Regions from separate parts of the Neobacillus sp. S1227 genome, predicted to be linked through region 2. Evidence: riboswitches for the same ligand, from Rfam matches in the RefSeq annotation. Region 2 holds a riboswitch; the other holds the start of a gene.

Region 1 (9,684 bases), 1.4 Mb from region 2:
ATGTGGCTAATTTTTATGAAATTTTGATAGTTCATAGTTCCCACAAAAAATCCCCTCCAAATTTAATGTACATTGAAATATGAAAAATAGCAAAATAATTACTAATCTAGTAAAAATATTACGGTTTTTAATTGAAATGATTTATTATAATCAAATTAAAGCCCTTACACATAGGGGTTTATATAAAGTGAATTTTTAAATTTATATAAGTAAATAATTTGGTTTGAGAAAAGTTTTCTGTACATGAATGGAGGAGAACGAATATGTTATATCCAATTTCAACGGATAGCCGTGTGGTCATGGATTTAAGTGGTGTTTGGAAGTTTATGATTGATGATGAAGTAAAAGAAGTAGATGTAAACCAGCCGCTCCCAACAGGTGAGTCCATGGCAGTTCCGGCTTCTTTTAACGATCAAGCAGTATCGCCTGAAATTCGCCAGCATAGCGGGTTTGTTTGGTATGAAAGAGAATTTACCGTTGCCAAAGCATTGCGTGATGAACGATTAGTATTGCGATTTGGCTCTGCTACCCATGAAGCATGGGTATATGTGAATGGCAAACTTGTTGCCCAGCATAAAGGCGGCTTTACTCCATTTGAGGCTGAGATTAATGAAGTCTTAGTTCCTGGGGCGAACCGATTAACTGTTCGTGTTAGCAATCTGTTGGATTATACGGCTTTGCCAGTAGGAAATTATAGTGAGAAGACAGATGAAAATGGAAGGCTTATCCGTAAAGTTGATGAAAATTTTGACTTCTTTAACTATGCAGGGCTGCATCGTCCTGTCAAAATTTATTCAACCCCGGTGAATTATATTGATGATATTGTGATTGTACCGAATGTGGATTTAGCTGCAAAGAATGCAGATATACAAATTTCAGTTAAAACTGGCGGAAATTTCGATGAAGTGCGGGTTACCATTCTTGATGAACAAGGCATTACTGTCGCCCAAGCTTCTGGAACTGATATAAATGCAGTAATTGAGAACGTTCATTTATGGCAGCCGCTCAATGCTTATCTTTATACAGCTAAAGTTGAAGGGCTAAACAATGGAGAAGTGGAAGATGTCTATGAAGAACAGTTTGGTGTCCGTAAGATAGAAGTAAAGAGCGGCAAGTTCTTAATCAACGGCGAACCATTCTACTTCAAAGGCTTTGGCAAGCATGAAGATACGCATGTTCGCGGCCGTGGACTTGATGAAGTCTATAATGTGCACGATATTAATTTGATGAAAGCCATGGGTGCAAACTCATTCCGGACATCGCATTATCCATATTCCGAAGAAATGATGCGTCTTTGCGACCGTGAAGGAATTGTCGTGATTGACGAAACACCGGCAGTTGGATTAATGTTATCATTCACTTTTGATGTATCGATTTTAGAAAAAGGCGAGTTTGAAGACGATACTTGGGAAAAGTTGAGGACTGCTGAGGCTCATCAACAAGTCATCCGCGAGCTTATCGACCGCGATAAAAATCATGCTTGTGTCGTCATGTGGTCGATTGCCAACGAGGCAGCCACTTATTCAAAAGGTTCTTTCGAGTATTTTGAACCGTTATTTAATCTGGCTCGTGAATTAGATCCACAAAAGCGTCCGTGTACGTATGTCGGCATCATGATGGCAACGCCAAAATCTGACAAATGTACAGACTTGGTTGATGTGATTGCCTTAAACCGCTACTATGGCTGGTATGTACAACATGGCGACTTGAAGACAGCTGAAGAAAAAACTCGTAAAGAGCTGCTGGAATGGCAAGAAAAATACCCAGATAAGCCAATTATGTACACCGAGTATGGTGCGGATACGGTAGCCGGGTTCCATAGCGCACTTGGCGAGCCATTTAGTGAGGAATACCAAGAAGATTATTACCGCATGAACAGCAAGGTATTTGATGAAATCCCTAACTTTGTCGGGGAACAATTATGGAACTTCGCGGATTTCCAAACAAAGTTTGGAATCATGCGTGTCCAAGGTAATAAAAAGGGTATCTTTACCCGTGCCAGAGAACCAAAAATGGTCGTACGCTATTTAAGCCAGCGTTGGAATGGCATCCCGAACCTAGGATACAAAAAATAGAGGTTAGATCTCTGTTTTATGAATAAAACCCTGTCCAAATATGATTTGGATAGGGTTTTTTATTTAATATCAGTAGTGTTGTGCGTTTCTTTTATTGCCTTTTTGAATTTCAGCTTCGTTTTTTAAGCCAGTCAGCAATGAGTAGCACATGGCGAGCATGATAATGGCAAATGGGAGTGCGGCTGCGATAGAAGCAGTTTGCAGAACCTCCAAACCGCCTGCGAGCAGCAGAACAGCAGCTAAAGCAGATTGGATGACGCCCCATGTCATTTTTATTTTGTTAGAAGGATTAAACGTGCCGCCTTCGCTTAGCATTCCCAATACAAAGGTCGCAGTATCAGCAACAGTAATATAATAAATAGCTACCACGGCGAAGCCTAAAATGCTTAATAGGGTGCTTAATGGAAGGTGGTCGAAGAATATAAATATAGACAAGTCTATATTTTCAGCGATATGTTTTGCCAAACCGTGATTTTGGGGATTTTGAACAAGGTCAAGCGCTGCTCCGCCAAACACGGACATCCAAAGACAGGTTCCAAGTGTTGGAAAAATTAATACCCCAACCACAAACTCCTTTATCGTCCTCCCTCTCGAAACCCGAGCAATGAACATGCCGACAAATGGCGCCCAGGCAATCCACCATGCCCAGTAAAATAAGGTCCATGAAGCAATCCATTTTTCCCCTTTGCCAAAGGGGCTTAACCGTAAACTCATATGGACAAAGTCACTTAAATAAAGTCCCATTGTGTTAAAAAACACTTTAATAACGGTCATGGCTGGACCTACAAGCATAATTAGTATAAGGATTGCCACTGAGAAGATGATGGCTGCGTTTGATAAATATTTGATTCCTCTTTCCAAGCCTGTATTAATGGAAATAATAAAAAGTACTGTTGCGACTACAATGACAACGAGCTGAATAAATAATGTATTAGGAATGCCAAATATGTCATGCATACCCGCAGTAACCTGCATCGCACCAAGCCCCAAAGAGGTTGCAATCCCAAAAACTGTTGCAAAGATGGACAGGATATCAATCGTTTTGCCAATCGGACCGTAAATCCTGTCGCCCAAAATGGGATGGAACGCTGAACTGATCGCCGCGGGAAGCCTTTTATTATATTGAAAAAAGGCAAGGGCTAACCCAATAACGGTGTAAATTGCCCATGGGTGCAGGCCCCAATGGAAAAATGTATATTTCATTGCGGTGTTGGCTGCGTCAATCGTATAACCTTTCCCGTACGGAGGAGCTGTGTAGTGGGTTACTGGTTCAGCAACGCTCCAGTACACAATCCCGACACCCATACCTGCACCGAACAGCATTGCCAGCCAGGAAGCGGTAGAGAAATCAGGCTTATCCGTTCTCCTTCCGAGTTTGATATTTCCATACTTTGAGAGCAACAAGTAGATAGAAAAAAAGACAAAGAATAGAGTGGCGCCGAGATAAACCCATCCAAGGTAATCAATGGAGCCATTATAAACAGAGTTGGTGACTTTGGTAAGATTATCTGTAAAAAAAACTCCCCAAATAATAAAAATGATGGTCAGCAATAGAGAGATAATAAATACACTATTTTCTTTAATCTTTTCCATGAAATCCTCCTGGCATTTGATGAATGCTTATATATATATAGATTTAGCTCTGTCAATTATTAAAAGGATTGTATTGAAACTCCCACATATCCTTATTCATCAACTCTTCATGCGGCACCTCTAACCCGCCGCCAAGATAAATGGTTTGCCCTTTAATCGCAACCACCATCGCTTCAATTAACACATCACGGTCCTTCTTTTTATACACGTCTCCCAACTGTATTGATAGGTCGCCGTATGGATGAACAATTTGCGGGCTAGCATCATCAAGGTTATCCTCCACATTTATCATGTCTTTATAATCGATAGGATGACTGTCAGGAGCACGTCCAGGTACCATCAATAAATATTCGGTATGCTTGATACCATCCAAATCGCTAGTAATGACCCCTTTGTTATCAACAGTTTCGACCACTTCAAATTCATTTAAAGAATAATGATCCAGGGTATCGGGATCTGGATTGTTAATTAAAATATAATCTCCAGCTTGAGGCCTTTGATTTTTCCGAAGTGTGTATACTTTATGGTCAAAAATAAAACTGTCATTTTCTTTTGGTATATATCTCTCCACACTCACTGCATTGGTTATATGCTGTGATAAATCTCTTAGCTTTATAAGATGAACGGAGAATTTATACATTGGTTTAACACCATATACCTTGTGTAACTCATTGTTATAGTATACAAATTGCCCTTTTCTTACTTGATACAGTTTCACTCCTAAATCTCCTTTCAATCATAGGTAGAATAGAATTCATAAAACATGGAGTTTGGATTCATGGAATTCTTCTTTAGGATGGCTTTTTTTAGAAAAAACTATTATCTATGTAAAATAGAAAAGGCTGAAATATACAGATATAAAATGTATATTTCAGCCTTTACTCGAATTTTTATTTAATATGTTCTTTGGAAGTGAACGTGGTGCTCAGCTTTCAGATCTGTTCAACATTTTGACGATCTGTTTGTTTATTTGGCGGGGAAAAAGTATTCTATTATCAAATGGTTAATGATGGAGAGTACGAAGAAATTGGTGCTGTTTAGCAAAATAAAAAGAGGTTGAAACCAAAACATTTCAACCTCTTTTTCATTATTTATTATTCAGCATCCATAAATGGATAAGCAACCTCTGCAGTTGGTGCGAAGTTTTCTTTGATGACACGTGGACTTGTCCAGCGAATCATGTTAAATATAGATCCTGCTTTATCGTTTGTACCAGAACCACGTGAACCGCCAAATGGCTGCTGATTAATCATCGCGCCGGTTGGTTTATCATTGATATAGAAGTTTCCAGCTGCGCCGGATAAGCGATTTTCTAAGTGAAGAATGGCCCCGCGATCTTGTGCAAAGATCGAACCTGTTAATGCATACATAGAAGCAGTATCTACTGCATGCAATGTTTCTTCTAATTTATCATTTTCGTATACATAGATTGTTAAAACTGGTCCAAAAATTTCCTCTACCATTGTCTTAAAGTTTGGATTGGTAGTCACAATAATGGTCGGTTGAACGAAATATCCAACGGAATCATCATACGTACCGCCAGCAATTATTTCTGCTTCTTCAGAAGCTGCAGCATAGTCGATATAGCTAGTAATCGAATCAAAAGCCGCTTTATCAATAACGGCACCCATGAAGTTTCTAAAGTCACGGACATCCCCAACTTTAAGCTTTGCTGTTTTTTCCACTAAACCAGCTTTTACTTCTTCCCACATGCTAGCAGGAATATAAGCACGAGAAGCTGCGGAACATTTTTGACCTTGGTATTCAAATGCACCACGAACAAGGTTCGCTACTACTTTATCTGCTTGAGCCGTTTCGTGAGCAAATACGAAGTCTTTACCGCCTGTTTCCCCAATTAATCGAGGATATGATTTATAGTTTGCAATGTTTTCTCCTACTGTTTTCCAAATGGTCTGGAACGTACTTGTTGATCCAGTAAAATGGAATCCAGACATCCGAGGGTCTGTTAATACTACTTCTGATACTTGTGAACCACGAGAAGGTACGAAGTTGATGACGCCTTTTGGTAATCCTGCTTCTTCTAAAATTCGCATAAAGTAGTAGTTTGCCAGAATAGAAGTTGTGGCTGGTTTCCACACGACGACGTTCCCCATCATGGCAGGAGCTGCTGGCAAGTTTCCGCCAATAGCTGTGAAGTTAAATGGAGAGATCGCCAATACAAAACCATCTAGTGGGCGGTAATCTGTGCGATTCCAAACATTTTTCATACTACTTGGTTGAATTTGATAGACTTGATTCGCATAATCAACGCCAAAACGTAAGAAGTCTACTAATTCTTGTGCAGAATCAATTTCAGCTTGAATGACTGTCTTGGACTGACCTAACATCGTCGCAGCATTCATTACGTCACGGTATGGGCCAGAGATTAAATCAGCAGCTTTTAAGAAAATAGCAGCGCGGTGTTCCCAAGCCATATTTGCCCATGCTTCTTTGGCAGCCATCGCTGCTTCAACCGCATCACGCAGCTCCTTTTCCCCGGCTTGCGAATAGTTCGCTAACACATGTTGATGATCATGGGGCATAACCACTTGCTTCACTGTATCTGTCTTTATATTTTCGCCATTAATAATCACAGGAATATCGATTACGATACTGGATTGGCGTTGTAATTCAGCTTTTAATGTTTCCCGCTCTTTTGTACCAGGAGCATAAGTATTGCCAGGTTCATTTGCAGGTGTTGGGATTTTGAAAATTCCGTTACTCATTCTCTCACGTTCCTTCCCGTTTATATATTCTGTTTCATGTATAGACAAATCTACGTAATTCGACAATTATTATAACATACTTTTTCTATTCTTGGGCTCTTCGAGTCATTTATTGTTGACAAAGTAACTATGGACTACTAAAATTTAAAATTATTCGACAATATTTATAAAACTTAATAATTAGCAGGCTATGATTGCTATGGATCAAACTATAGCAGGAGCAGCTTCTGGAGAGACCGCGAGGATTTCGCGGCGCCGAAGGGTTCACAATCTCAGGCAAAAGGACAGAAGAGTACTAAATATTTATTTGTCATGCAGGTTGTTAGCGTAACAAGTTATATTTGCTATTCTTATGACCTAAGAGATTGGAGGACATCCAATCTCTTTTTTTATTGGGTTTTAATAATTTTTAGGGGGAGTCAAGGTTGGCACAGCAAGAATTAAAGCGGAATTTAGCAAATCGGCACGTTCAACTAATTGCAATTGGCGGTACCATTGGTACAGGATTATTCCTAGGATCGGGTAAAGCGATCCAATTGGCAGGCCCATCTATCATTCTAGCTTATTTGGCCGTAGGAATTGCCTGTTTCTTTGTGATGAGGGCACTCGGAGAACTCCTGCTGTCTAAAGCAGGTTATCAATCTTTTACTGACATTGCCGAGGATTATCTTGGACCACGGGTTGCGTTTGTTACGGGATGGACCTATTGGTTTTGCTGGATAATGACTGCAATGGCTGACGTGATTGCCGTTGGTGTATATGTACGATATTGGTTCGATATCCCGCAGTGGATACCTGCAATTGTCTGTTTGGTCATCTTATTGGGTCTTAATCTGCTAACGGTAAAGCTTTTTGGAGAATTGGAGTTCTGGTTTGCTTTAATAAAGGTAATTACCATTCTCGCCTTAATCGGCATTGGGGTTATTTTGCTAGTGATGGGATTCAAGACGGATGCAGGGACGGTCTCTATTAAAAATCTTTGGGAACATGGCGGCTTTTTTCCAAATGGAGTCACAGGCTTCTTGCTTTCATTCCAAATGGTCGTTTTTGCATTCGTTGGTGTGGAATTAGTGGGTGTATCGGCAGCAGAAACAGCCAATCCGGAAAAAAGCATTCCATCGGCCATTAATAAAATTCCTTTACGGATTTTATTTTTCTACGTGGGCGCATTGATCGTCCTTCTATGTATTAACCCATGGACGGATTTGAATGCCGCTGAAAGTCCGTTTGTCAAAACGTTTAGCTTAGTCGGGATCCCGATTGCCGCGGGAATTATTAATTTTGTTGTCTTAACTTCAGCCGCTTCTGCTTGTAACAGTGGGATGTTTTCAACAAGCAGGATTTTATTTAATTTAAGCAATAATAGCCAGGGACCAGCCAATTTTGCAAGACTGAATAAAAATCATGTGCCAAGTAACGCTTTATTGGTTTCGGGTCTTATTCTGACAGGGGGAGCGCTCCTTAGCAAACTTATTCCGGAGCAGGCTTTCGGAATCGTAACCACGATAAGTGCCATTTGTTTTATTTGGGTATGGGGCGTCATTCTGATTTGTCATGTAAGGTATAAGACAACTCGTCCGGATTTACAGGCAAAATCAAAATTTAAAGCGCCTTTTACACCATTTGTTAATTACGCGGTCCTAACCATGTTTGCGGCGATTCTCATCATCATGCTGTTCGCCGATGCTACCCGTCCGGCCCTATTGTTGACACCACTATGGTTTATTCTATTATTTGCTCTGTATTTCTATATAGGGAACAAAGAGAAAAAATGATAATGATCAGCATAGATTCAAATTGAGTAAAAGAAATGAGGCTGACTCAAAAGGTCGTTGAATGACGACCCTTTTGAGTCAGTTTTTTATTTATTTTTGGTCAGTGTTGCGGAATTTTTGTGTTCGAAACGAGGGTAACCCCCTGGATGAAAGGAGCTAAGGATAGTTGGATTCATCTTTTCAACAGCCAAATCTACAATTGGCCATAGATGATGTTCGGGGATTCGGACCTCAATATCCATTGGTAGAACCAATTGGCCTGTCGTGGTATAATTTATGTACATAAGAAAGTCATTCCTTTCCGGTATTGTGTTTGTGTGGTAACTTCATTATACCAAATGGAATGATTTTCTTATTTTTTCACACTGTTGATTGGAGCGGAAGGCGGCGAAGACTCCTGCGGGAGTAGTGGGACAGGTGAGACCCCGCAGGCGTTTACGCCGAGGAGGCTCACCGCCCACCCCGCGGAAAGCGAAGCCGCCTGGAGCGGAAATCAACAGACCATTTTCAAAGACATAATAGAAAAAGAGGGTGTCCCTAAAAGTTATACTTTTGGGACACCCTCTTTTTCATATTAACTTAATTTCCTAATTAAATAATCCGAGCTGTCACCATTCCAGAGATTTGTTTTACTTTTTCCTCTAAACCTGGAATAACATCGCCGTTTACTCTATTATCAATGTCAATAATTGTATACGCATAACCCCCGCGGCTTCTGTTGACCATATCAGCAATGTTTAAATCATAGCTGGATATTGCAGATGTAATCTGTCCAACCATATTTGGAACATTCTGATGGAATGCTGCCACGCGCAGTTTACCAGTATAAGGGAGGCAGGTATTTGGGAAATTCACTGAGTTTTTGATGTTTCCTGTTTCTAAAAATTCCTTCACTTGACGAGCTGCCATGATCGCGCAATTTTCCTCTGATTCTTTTGTGGAGGCGCCTAAGTGCGGAATCGGTACTGTATTTTTCATTTTGAGCACATTTTCATTTGGGAAATCAGTAATATACTTCCCAACTTTTCCGCCTTCAAGAGCGGCAGCCATGTCTGTTTCATTGACAAGCTCACCACGGGAGAAATTTAGAATATGAACACCAGGCTTCATGATGCTGAAGGTTGCTTGGTTAAACATTCCTCTTGTGTCATCGGTTAACGGTACGTGTACAGTTATATAATCAGATTCCGCAAATAACTGTTCAATCGTCATTGCCCTCTGCACATTGCGAGATAGCTTCCATGCAGTATCGACAGAGATAAATGGATCAAATCCGATAACATCCATATCTAAATCAAGCGCATCATTTGCCACTAGTGCACCTATCGCTCCTAATCCAATGACACCCAATGTTTTCCCTTTAATTTCTTTTCCAACAAATTGCTTTTTGCCTGCTTCCACAAGCTTTGGAATTTGTTCACCTTCACCATCTAGCGACTTAGTCCAAGCTACACCAGCAAAAAGGTTTCGGGATGAAGCTATTAATGAGGTTAGGACCATTTCTTTTACAGCGTT
Region 2 (9,684 bases):
GGGTAATTTTTTCAGTGTCTTTGAAGGTGTAGCGGTCCAACATAACTAATCGCGAAACACCCTTATGAGTTATTTTCATATCTGGGGTGACCGGGTGCACCTGTGGAAAAAGGCGGATATCCTCATTCAACCTCCCAAAATCAATATTCAATTCTTGTCTAAAAACTACAGACATGAATACAACTCCTTTATCTATATTCTCTATCTTGTGTAGGAATCTAGTAAGCTTTTGCTTATCTAGTTGGTTTAATAAATTTAAGTTACCATATATGAACATTGCATGGCAACTAAAAATCAATATATAGTACCGAAAATATTTTCGACACCCCTATATATTGTTATTTGATACAAAAAACATTTATTTTGTCAAACTCTAAAATAAATAGATTCACGAGAAAATAAAAGATTTAGTGTAATTTTCGCCATAAAACGAGAAATTTTAACAATTTTCGCCGGTTGCCTCCAATAAAACAGGAAAAAAGCGGCAAAGCCGCTTTAGCAAGTCATCTTTTAAAATTCCACTCATCATCTTCATATCGTACTTTGGCGAGCTTATTAACATAGGCAAGCTCTTCATCCGTCAACTGATAGGGTTCAAGCTCAATATTTAAACCTTCTGCAAATCCTTTATAAAAAGCCTCCTTGGCCTCGTCAAGAGTTATCCTTCGCGGACTAATCGCATTAATAGCAACAGCCTTGTCCTTGAACGCTTTTTTCATCCGCTCCTTCACCCGGTCATTCGGGTACTTGAATAAGCTAAAAAGCTTGTCTTCATCCAGGTCCAAAAGAATCGAACCGTGCTGCAGAATAACACCTTTCTGCCGTGTTTGAGCACTTCCTGCTACCTTGCGCCCTTCCACCACTAACTCATACCAGCTGGGAGCATCAAAGCAAACCGCGGACCTAGGATTTTTTAAGGCATCCCGTTCCTCAGCTGTTTTCGGAACAGCAAAATATGCTTCAAGTCCCAGTTGATGAAATCCTTTTAAAATCCCTTCAGAAATAACTCGATAAGCCTCGGTAACTGTTTTGGGCATTGCTGGATGCTCCTCTGAAACAATTACGCTGTATGTCAGTTCATGCTCATGGAGAACCCCTCTTCCGCCAGTCGGTCTTCTGACAAAGCCAAGGCCGTGTGCTTTTACCGCTTCCATATCAATTTCTTTTTCAACCTTTTGAAAGTAACCAACGGACAGCGTCGGCGGGTTCCAGCCGTAAAATCGGATCACCGGTGGAATTTTCCCCTCGCTGTGCCAATCTAACAACGCTTCATCCAATGCCATATTAAAAGCAGGAGAACTATTGCCAGAATCGATAAACCACCATATTTCCTTTTCCATAGAAAAACCTCGTTTATTTATAATTTCCTTTTTTAGTCTATCAAAATGATGGGGAAATTCAAAATAAGATGTTTCTGGTATAATTTTTTAAGAAGATTTTTGTCCATTCTTCTTTATCTTTAAGAAAATGACTTATATAATAAATACTAGTGCAACAAGCTTGAAGGGGGCAAATAGAAGTTGAATTCACTTTATGTTTTATTAATTATTGTCGTTGCGGTTATCATCTACTCTGTTTTTACTTTTTTCTATCAAAAAAGGATTGTAAAAACAGTAACAGAAGAGGAATTCCGTGCAGGATACAGAAAGGCACAGCTGATTGATGTTCGTGAACCAAATGAATTTGAAGGCGGACATATTTTAGGAGCACGTAATATTCCAATGTCACAAATTAGAATGCGTATGAAAGAAATCAGACCAGACATGCCTGTTTATTTATATTGCCAAAGCGGCATGCGCAGTGCTCGTGCAGCTCAATTTTTACACAAAAAAGGCTACAAGGATCTAACCCAGCTTCAAGGCGGGTTCAAAAAGTGGTCTGGTAAAGTGAAAGCAAAAAAATAATCGTAATTTAATGGTCTCCAGAACATTTCTGGGGGCTTTTATATTGATCTTTATTTTAAAAATAGGACCTATTAAACGTTCTATTGGTGAATTGAAAACCTAAAAAAACAGGCTCCGGAGCATCCAGAGCCTGTTTATCTTTTTATGCATTCTGATATCGTAAAACCGGCTTACGCGCAGCAGTAGTTTCATCTAAGCGGCCTACGACGGTTGTGTGCGGAGCCTCCTGGACGATTTCCGGATTTTCCTCCGCTTCCTTGGCAATTTGGATCATGATGTCGACAAAGGAATCTAACGTTTCCTTAGATTCTGTTTCCGTCGGCTCAATCATGATACATTCTTCCACATTTAATGGGAAGTAAATGGTTGGCGGATGGAAGCCGAAATCAAGAAGCCGCTTCGCAATATCCAATGTACGGACGCCCAATTTCTTCTGGCGTCTTCCACTTAATACAAACTCATGCTTACAATGTCTGTCAAACGGCAGGTCATAATACTCCGCCAATCTTCTCATCATATAGTTAGCATTTAAAACAGCATATTCAGTCACTGCTTTTAAGCCATCTGGCCCCATAGACCGAATATAGGTATAAGCGCGGACGTTAATGCCAAAGTTGCCGTAGTATGGCTTAACACGGCCAATTGATTGCGGACGGTCATAATCTAGGACATACTCATCGCCGCTTTTAGAAATAACTGGTTTTGGCAGAAACGGAATTAAATCTGCCTTCACACCGACAGGACCGGAACCTGGTCCGCCGCCTCCGTGCGGGCCAGTAAACGTTTTATGAAGATTCAAGTGGACCACGTCAAACCCCATATCTCCAGGACGAGCTTTTGACAGAACCGCGTTTAGGTTTGCTCCGTCGTAATAAACCTTACCACCAGCTTCATGGACAATTTCGGCAATTTCGACAATGTGTTCTTCAAAAAGGCCCAGTGTATTTGGGTTAGTTAGCATTAGTGCTGCTGTATCCTCCCCCACCACTCTCCGTAGATCCTCTAAGTCTACTAGGCCGTTTTCATTCGATTTTACTGTAATAGTTTCTAAACCGGCAACTGTTGCAGAAGCTGGGTTAGTACCGTGAGCGGAGTCAGGTACGATAACTTTTGTACGTTTTAGGTCGCCATTTGCTTCATGGTATGCGCGAATCATCATCAGGCCGGTCCATTCCCCATGTGCGCCTGCTGCAGGCTGCAGTGTTACCTCATCCATACCGGTAATTTCCTTCAAATGCTGCTGCAGGTCATATAAAAGCTCTAGCGCACCTTGAACGGAACTTTCATCCTGAAGCGGGTGAATATGAGCAAACCCGTTGTAGCGTGCTACATTCTCATTAATCTTAGGATTGTATTTCATCGTACAAGAACCTAATGGATAAAATCCGGAGTCAACACCGTGATTCCGTCTTGAGAGAGACGTATAATGCCGCATGATATCAAGTTCAGAAACCTCAGGGAGCTGAGGCTCCTCTTCCCTTAAATATCCTTCTGGAAGGAGCGCAGCAACATCTGCTTCAGGAACATCCATTTCCGGAAGGCTGTATCCGACCCGGCCTGGTGTACTAACTTCAAAAATCAGCTTCTGGTCTTGATTAAGCATGCAAATCCCCCAATTCTTTCACTAATGTATCGATTTCTTCCTTCGTTCTTTGCTCAGTCACGCAAATGAGCATATGGCCCGCTAGATCAGGATAGTCACGGCCCAAATCATAACCGCCGATGATTCCTTTATTAAGCAGCTGCTGATTAACCTCTTTTACCGGTTTATTTAAATTGACAACAAACTCGTTAAAGGAATGACCATCATTAACCACTTCAAACCCTGCTTCTTTAAAAGCGATTTTCGCATAATTAGCCTTTTGTAAATTGGCTGCTGCCATTTCGCGAACACCTTTTTTTCCAAGGGCAGTCATCGCAACAGATGCTGCTAGAGCATTCAATGCTTGGTTGGAGCAAATATTAGAAGTCGCCTTATCACGGCGGATATGCTGCTCACGTGCCTGAAGAGTTAAAACAAAACCGCGGCGGCCTTGGTCATCTGTTGTCTGGCCGACAAGACGTCCGGGAACTTTACGCATTAGCTTGGTCGTAACCGCAAAATAGCCGCAGTGCGGACCTCCGAAGGCAGTCGGGATTCCAAACGGCTGGGCATCTCCGACAACAATATCTGCACCAAATTTTCCTGGAGGTGTCAAAATTCCAAGTGATAATGGATTGCTGGAAACAACAAACATGGCTTTATTTTCATGAATAATCTCTTCAAGTTCTTTTAAAGGTTCAATTCGACCTAAAAAGTTTGGATATTGAACGACAACCGCGGCTACGTCAGCATTTACCAATCCTTTTAGCGCTTCAACATCAGTAATGCCATCCTTCACAGGGACCTCAATCACATCAAGGTATTGACCCTTTGCGTAAGTTTTAAGAACCTCACGGGATTCAGGGTGAACAGCGCTGGAGACTAGAATGGTTTTTCTTTTCGTATGACCTGCGCTTAGCATTGCTGCTTCAGCAAGTGCGGTACCGCCGTCATACATTGAGGAGTTGGCCACATCCATTCCTGTTAATTCACAAATCATTGTTTGGAATTCAAAAATCGCCTGGAGCTCTCCTTGGGATATCTCCGGTTGATAAGGTGTATAGGCTGTATAGAACTCCGATCTTGAGATGACATGGTCAACGATAATCGGCATATAGTGGTCATAAACTCCGGCCCCTAAGAAAGACACATTCGATTTTAAATCAGCATTCCGGCTTGCTAACTGAAAGAGTTCCTTCATCAAAGCTGTTTCTGATTTTGCCGGTTTAATATTGTATTCACCTTTAAATCGTACTTTTTCAGGAATATCACTGAATAATTCATCGACAGTGGAAACGCCAATTGTCTCCAGCATTGCCTGCTTATCTTGTTCAGTCATGGGTAAATAGCGATGTTTCATAAACCTTGCTCCCTTCTGCTATTTCTTTTCTCTTTTATAAAAAGGTGTAGGAACCACTTTCGCTTTTAAACGTTTGCCGCGAATTTCAACTTCCACTTCGGTATCTAGTCCTGCATGTTCGGAAGAAATGAGGGCAAGACCGATGTTTTTCTTTAAGGTTGGGGACTGTGTACCGGTGGTAACTTCACCAATTAGCGCTTCCCCTTTGTAAACTGGATAGCCGTGACGCGGAATTCCCCGGTCAACCATTTCTATCCCAATAAGCTTCCGGGACAAACCTGCTTCCTTTTGTTTTACGAGAGCTTCTTTTCCAATAAAATCAGTCTCTTTATTCAATTTCACCGCAAATCCAATTCCTGCCTCAAGCGGGGAAATTTCTGGTGATAGTTCCTGGCCATAAAGCGCTAAGTTTGCTTCAAAACGAAGTGTGTCGCGTGCACCAAGACCGCAGGGAATCACTCCCTCATCTTTTCCTGCTTCTAGAATGGCTGTCCAGAGTTCGACAGCATCAGAGGCATCGCAGTATACTTCAAAGCCGTCTTCCCCTGTATAACCAGTTCTAGATACAAGTGCTTTTTTCCCATTTAAAACAACTTCCTGCTGGAATTTGAAAAAGCCGATTTGACTTATATCCGTCTCTGAAGCAAGCTTCTGTAATACTTTTTCTGCAAGGGGGCCTTGAAGCGCAAGCTGTGCCGTTGATTCAGACAGGTTTTCGATTGTTACATCGCCTTCAAGGTGCTTCTCCAGCCAGTTGTAGTCCTTTTCAATATTCGATGCGTTGACAACAAGTAAATAATGATTATCTTCAAGCTTATAAACAAGCAGGTCGTCTATAGTTCCACCGTTTTCATAGCACATCGCGGTATATTGTGCCCCGCCGTCTTTCACTTTAGAAATGTCATTTGTCATCAATTTTTGTAAATAATTGAGGCTGTCTGGGCCCTTTACTTCAACTTCGCCCATATGGGATACATCGAATAAACCGGCTTTCGTGCGTACAGCTTCATGCTCATCCTTGATGCTTGAAAACTGAACAGGCAACTCCCAGCCGCCAAAATCAATGGTTTTTCCACCGTATTCCTTGTAAACTTCGAACAGCGGAGTGCGTTTTAATTCCGTCATCATAAATCCCCCTTTATTTACTACATGTTCATTATTTGTAAAAATGAATTATTGCCAAATAACAAAAATAGGAAAACCATTTGTCATTTTCCTAAAAACAACAAAAAGGTGCAAAAAAGGACAGAAACCTCCCTTTACCAGTAAAGAAGGTCTCTGTCCTTGCACCTGAAAGTTTACCTAAATCGGCTTTCCCCTTTGGTGGCTGGTATCATCCAGCACTCTCCAGAGCTGCGTCCAACAAGAGTACTTTTGCCTGAGAGATTCACATCATCTGCTTGCTCCTTCGGCGCTACAAAGGTAGTCTCTCCCCTTGTTTTCATCCGCACTTATAAATATTATTTTCCAATTTGGTCATACTAATTATACTTAAAAAATAGATTAGCTTATTTAAATATTTAAAACTTTCAAAGCTAATATCATCCTACCATTAAAACAACATATCGGGCAATAATAATTTATCATAAAAAAGGAGCTGAAACGGATGAATGTCGAAATCGAATTTGATTCCTCCTGGCAGGATGATTTTTTACATAAAATTGATCATGATGGCCCCTGGGGAAATTGGGAGCTTTTTAAATTGGCCATCGATATTGAAAAACATTTGGTGGTCCCGGAATTCGAAGGTCTGCAAGCCCCAAAGCATCTGCCAAATTTGACGCCTCTCCCTCATCAGCTTGAAACGGCTAAGCAGGTGGTTGAAAATATGAACGGAAAAGCCATTCTTGCAGATGAAGTGGGCCTTGGTAAGACGATCGAAGCAGGATTAATTTTAAAAGAATACATGATTCGCGGATTAGTGAAAAAAGTGTTAATTCTTGTTCCCGCTTCCTTAGTCACCCAGTGGGCTCAGGAATTAAATAGCAAATTTTATATACCGGCTGTCACACAAAGAAAAAGCTATGTTTGGGATCAGTGTGATGTGGTTGTTTCCTCCATCGATACGGCCAAACGAAATCCGCATCGGGAGATTATTTACAAGCAGGACTATGACCTCATCATTATCGATGAAGCCCATAAATTAAAAAATAATAAAACAAAAAACTACGAATTTGTTCAAAACTTAAAAAAGAAGTTTTGTTTATTGCTTACGGCAACACCTATTCAAAACAGGATTGAGGAGATTTTTAACCTCGTATCCCTATTAAAGCCTGGTCACTTAGGAAATGAAACTGTCTTTTACGAAAAATATAAACGTGACTCCCGTTCCTTAAATGATGACCAGCATCTAAAAGAGCTAGTCAATAAAGTCATGATCCGCAACCGCCGGGCCGACACAGGAATCGAATGGACGAAACGGCATGTGGAGACGATTCCAATTGAATTTACAAAATCGGAACGCGACCTGTATGACTCCATTTTAGAGCTTAAAAATGCGGGGGACTGGGTTCAAACAAGCAGCTTTTCTGTGATGACATTACAACGGGAAGCATGCTCAAGCCGCGAGGCCGTTTTCTATACCTTAAAAAACATGCTTCTAAAAAAGGAAAACCCCACGCAGGCCTATCAAGAACAAATCAACTTTTTAATAAAAAAAGTGGAGAACGTCGAGCAAAATTCCAAGGCAGTAAAAGCCCTTGAATTAATTCAGAAAATAAATGATAAAGTGATCATATTTACGGAATACCGGGCTACACAATTATATTTACAGTGGTACTTAAAGCAGCATGGGATTTCCTCCGTTCCTTTCCGCGGCGGTTTTAAACGCGGGAAAAAGGATTGGATGCGCGAGTTGTTTCAAAAGAATGCCCAGGTGTTGATTGCGACGGAAGCGGGCGGGGAAGGAATTAACCTTCAATTTTGCAACCACATTATCAATTTTGATTTGCCATGGAACCCGATGAGATTGGAGCAGCGCATCGGAAGGATTCACCGCCTCGGTCAGGAAAAAGATGTCATGATCTATAATTTTGCCATCAAAAATACAGTTGAAGAGCATATTTTAAAACTTTTATACGAAAAGATTGATTTATTTGAAAAGGTTATCGGGGAACTAGATGATATTCTAACAAAATTAGAATTCGGAAATATTGAAGATCATATAATGGATATCTTTAGCGACTCCTGCTCTGAAGGGGAAATGCGGATTAAAATGGAGAATTTATCATCGATGATTGAATTTGCACAAAATATGAAAAAAGGAGAATCACATGCAGCAGCAGGAAATTCATAAGTTTCTTTTAAATTATTTTATGGCAAATGAATGTCCAATTGTCACCAATCACCCTGGATACTTAGATGTCCAACTAACAATTGAAATGGATAAGGAACTAATGAATCGGCCGTTTTACTGGCATTACTTGGAGAAAACTGGCGGAATACCGAATCCAATGAGGTTGACCCTTATCACCAACCAAAAAGCAGCACCTGAAAATCTCAGAGGGGAAACCATCCATTTTGGCTCTCCGCGCCTGCATCAAATTTTTGAGTCTACAAAAAATTTAGCCAGATATATAAGGCTTTATGAAAGTCATGGCAACACCGCCGTCCAGACTCCCTTGCTGCCGTGGCTGTGCATGAATGTTAAAATCTCCTATCAATGTGACCGTAAACGCGACATTTTTAAGTCAATCGGGCTTCAGCTTATTAATGGGAAAATGGTGGAAGATTTTCATAATTACTTGCTTAAAATTTCGTTGACCCCGAAAATCCCTGATTACTCGTTTACATTATCACCGTTGGTTAAACCAAAGAGTGGAATGATTCGAATTGAAAAATATCTGAAGTCTGTAATCGAACAAGACGACCATACTTGGGCTGATGAGGCAAAAGTACGCTGGGAGAAGGATTTAGAACTGTTGAATCATTTTTATGAGGACATGGAAGATGAAAACGAAAGCTATGAGACAGAAAAACAGGCCCTCAAGGATCAATATGAGCCGCGAATTCATATTTCCTTTATCAATGGCGGGCTGTTTTACCTAACAGAAAAAGCAATATAAAAAGAAACCCCCAGGTCTGAAGTGGAATTTTGCCTGGGGGTTTACTATTTAAAGTCCTTTGTCTTTCATTTTCCGTCTCTTAACCTCTGAATACACAATATAGGGAAGGATGCCAAACCATCGATACCAAAAGGATGCTTTAGTCTGTTTTCGCTCGAGTCGCTGACGTTTTCTTTCATCCTTCGGCTGGTCCGCATATTTGACAATCGTTTGGGTCATATATTTTACATAATCATTCGTTTTCATGTACACACCTGCCTTTAACTAACATTACAAGTATGTCCAAGGTTTATCCTTTCGAATCAATAAGTAATCCATTTAATTAGCTTTTTTGACCTCGTGTCAAAATATCCTTTCCCGTTTACCATTTCTCCTGAATGAAGGCGGAGTGTAAAGGAAACTCTTTGTACATATCCTGACGGGGAATCGGCGAGAAAATCCATATTCCCCTTCTGATATCCAAACGTTCCTTTAGACGGGATTGTTCCGTACACCTGAGCCTGATTTTCAAATTTCTTTACAGATGACAAGAAATAATACTCTTCCAGGAAAATAACGGCAGATTCATGCACTAGCTTTCTCTCCGACAGGAGCTTCTCCGCCTCCATGGAAAAAAACAGCAGAAAAATGATCAACAGACATAATGTAAGGGGATAGGTGAAGCCTTGTTGACTATTTTTCATGTGCCCTTATTCCAATCAATTAAAGAAAAGGCGGTAACAGAGTACTCTATTCCTTTCAAATCCTTTACCGTAACCTTAACCGCATTATTCA

The links. Region 2 has a riboswitch for glycine ahead of gcvT (glycine cleavage system aminomethyltransferase GcvT). Riboswitches for the same ligand answer to the same signal wherever they lie in the genome.
Region 1: another riboswitch for glycine. It lies ahead of ACZ5AE_RS28320 (amino acid permease); the one in region 2 lies ahead of gcvT (glycine cleavage system aminomethyltransferase GcvT).

The regions. Positions count from the first base shown of each region.
Region 1 covers NZ_AP038276.1:5,712,501-5,722,184, reverse strand. Annotated here, with positions in the region: gene ACZ5AE_RS28345 (helix-turn-helix transcriptional regulator) at 1-35, opposite strand, end outside; gene uidA (beta-glucuronidase) at 264-2,075, shown strand; gene ACZ5AE_RS28335 (glycine betaine uptake BCCT transporter) at 2,145-3,668, opposite strand; gene ACZ5AE_RS28330 (hypothetical protein) at 3,721-4,386, opposite strand; gene pruA (L-glutamate gamma-semialdehyde dehydrogenase) at 4,763-6,394, opposite strand; glycine riboswitch at 6,612-6,692, shown strand; gene ACZ5AE_RS28320 (amino acid permease) at 6,820-8,169, shown strand; gene ACZ5AE_RS28315 (phosphoglycerate dehydrogenase) at 8,761-9,684, opposite strand, start outside.
Region 2 covers NZ_AP038276.1:4,269,809-4,279,492, forward strand. Annotated here, with positions in the region: partial or broken gene ACZ5AE_RS21445 (vitamin B12-dependent ribonucleotide reductase) at 1-175, opposite strand, end outside; gene ACZ5AE_RS21450 (lipoate--protein ligase family protein) at 504-1,340, opposite strand; gene ACZ5AE_RS21455 (rhodanese-like domain-containing protein) at 1,521-1,904, shown strand; gene gcvPB (aminomethyl-transferring glycine dehydrogenase subunit GcvPB) at 2,047-3,507, opposite strand; gene gcvPA (aminomethyl-transferring glycine dehydrogenase subunit GcvPA) at 3,500-4,846, opposite strand; gene gcvT (glycine cleavage system aminomethyltransferase GcvT) at 4,865-5,971, opposite strand; glycine riboswitch at 6,123-6,199, opposite strand; glycine riboswitch at 6,203-6,291, opposite strand; gene ACZ5AE_RS21475 (DEAD/DEAH box helicase) at 6,453-8,141, shown strand; gene ACZ5AE_RS21480 (YqhG family protein) at 8,119-8,910, shown strand; gene ACZ5AE_RS21485 (YqzE family protein) at 8,959-9,156, opposite strand; gene comGG (competence type IV pilus minor pilin ComGG) at 9,213-9,593, opposite strand; gene comGF (competence type IV pilus minor pilin ComGF) at 9,590-9,684, opposite strand, start outside.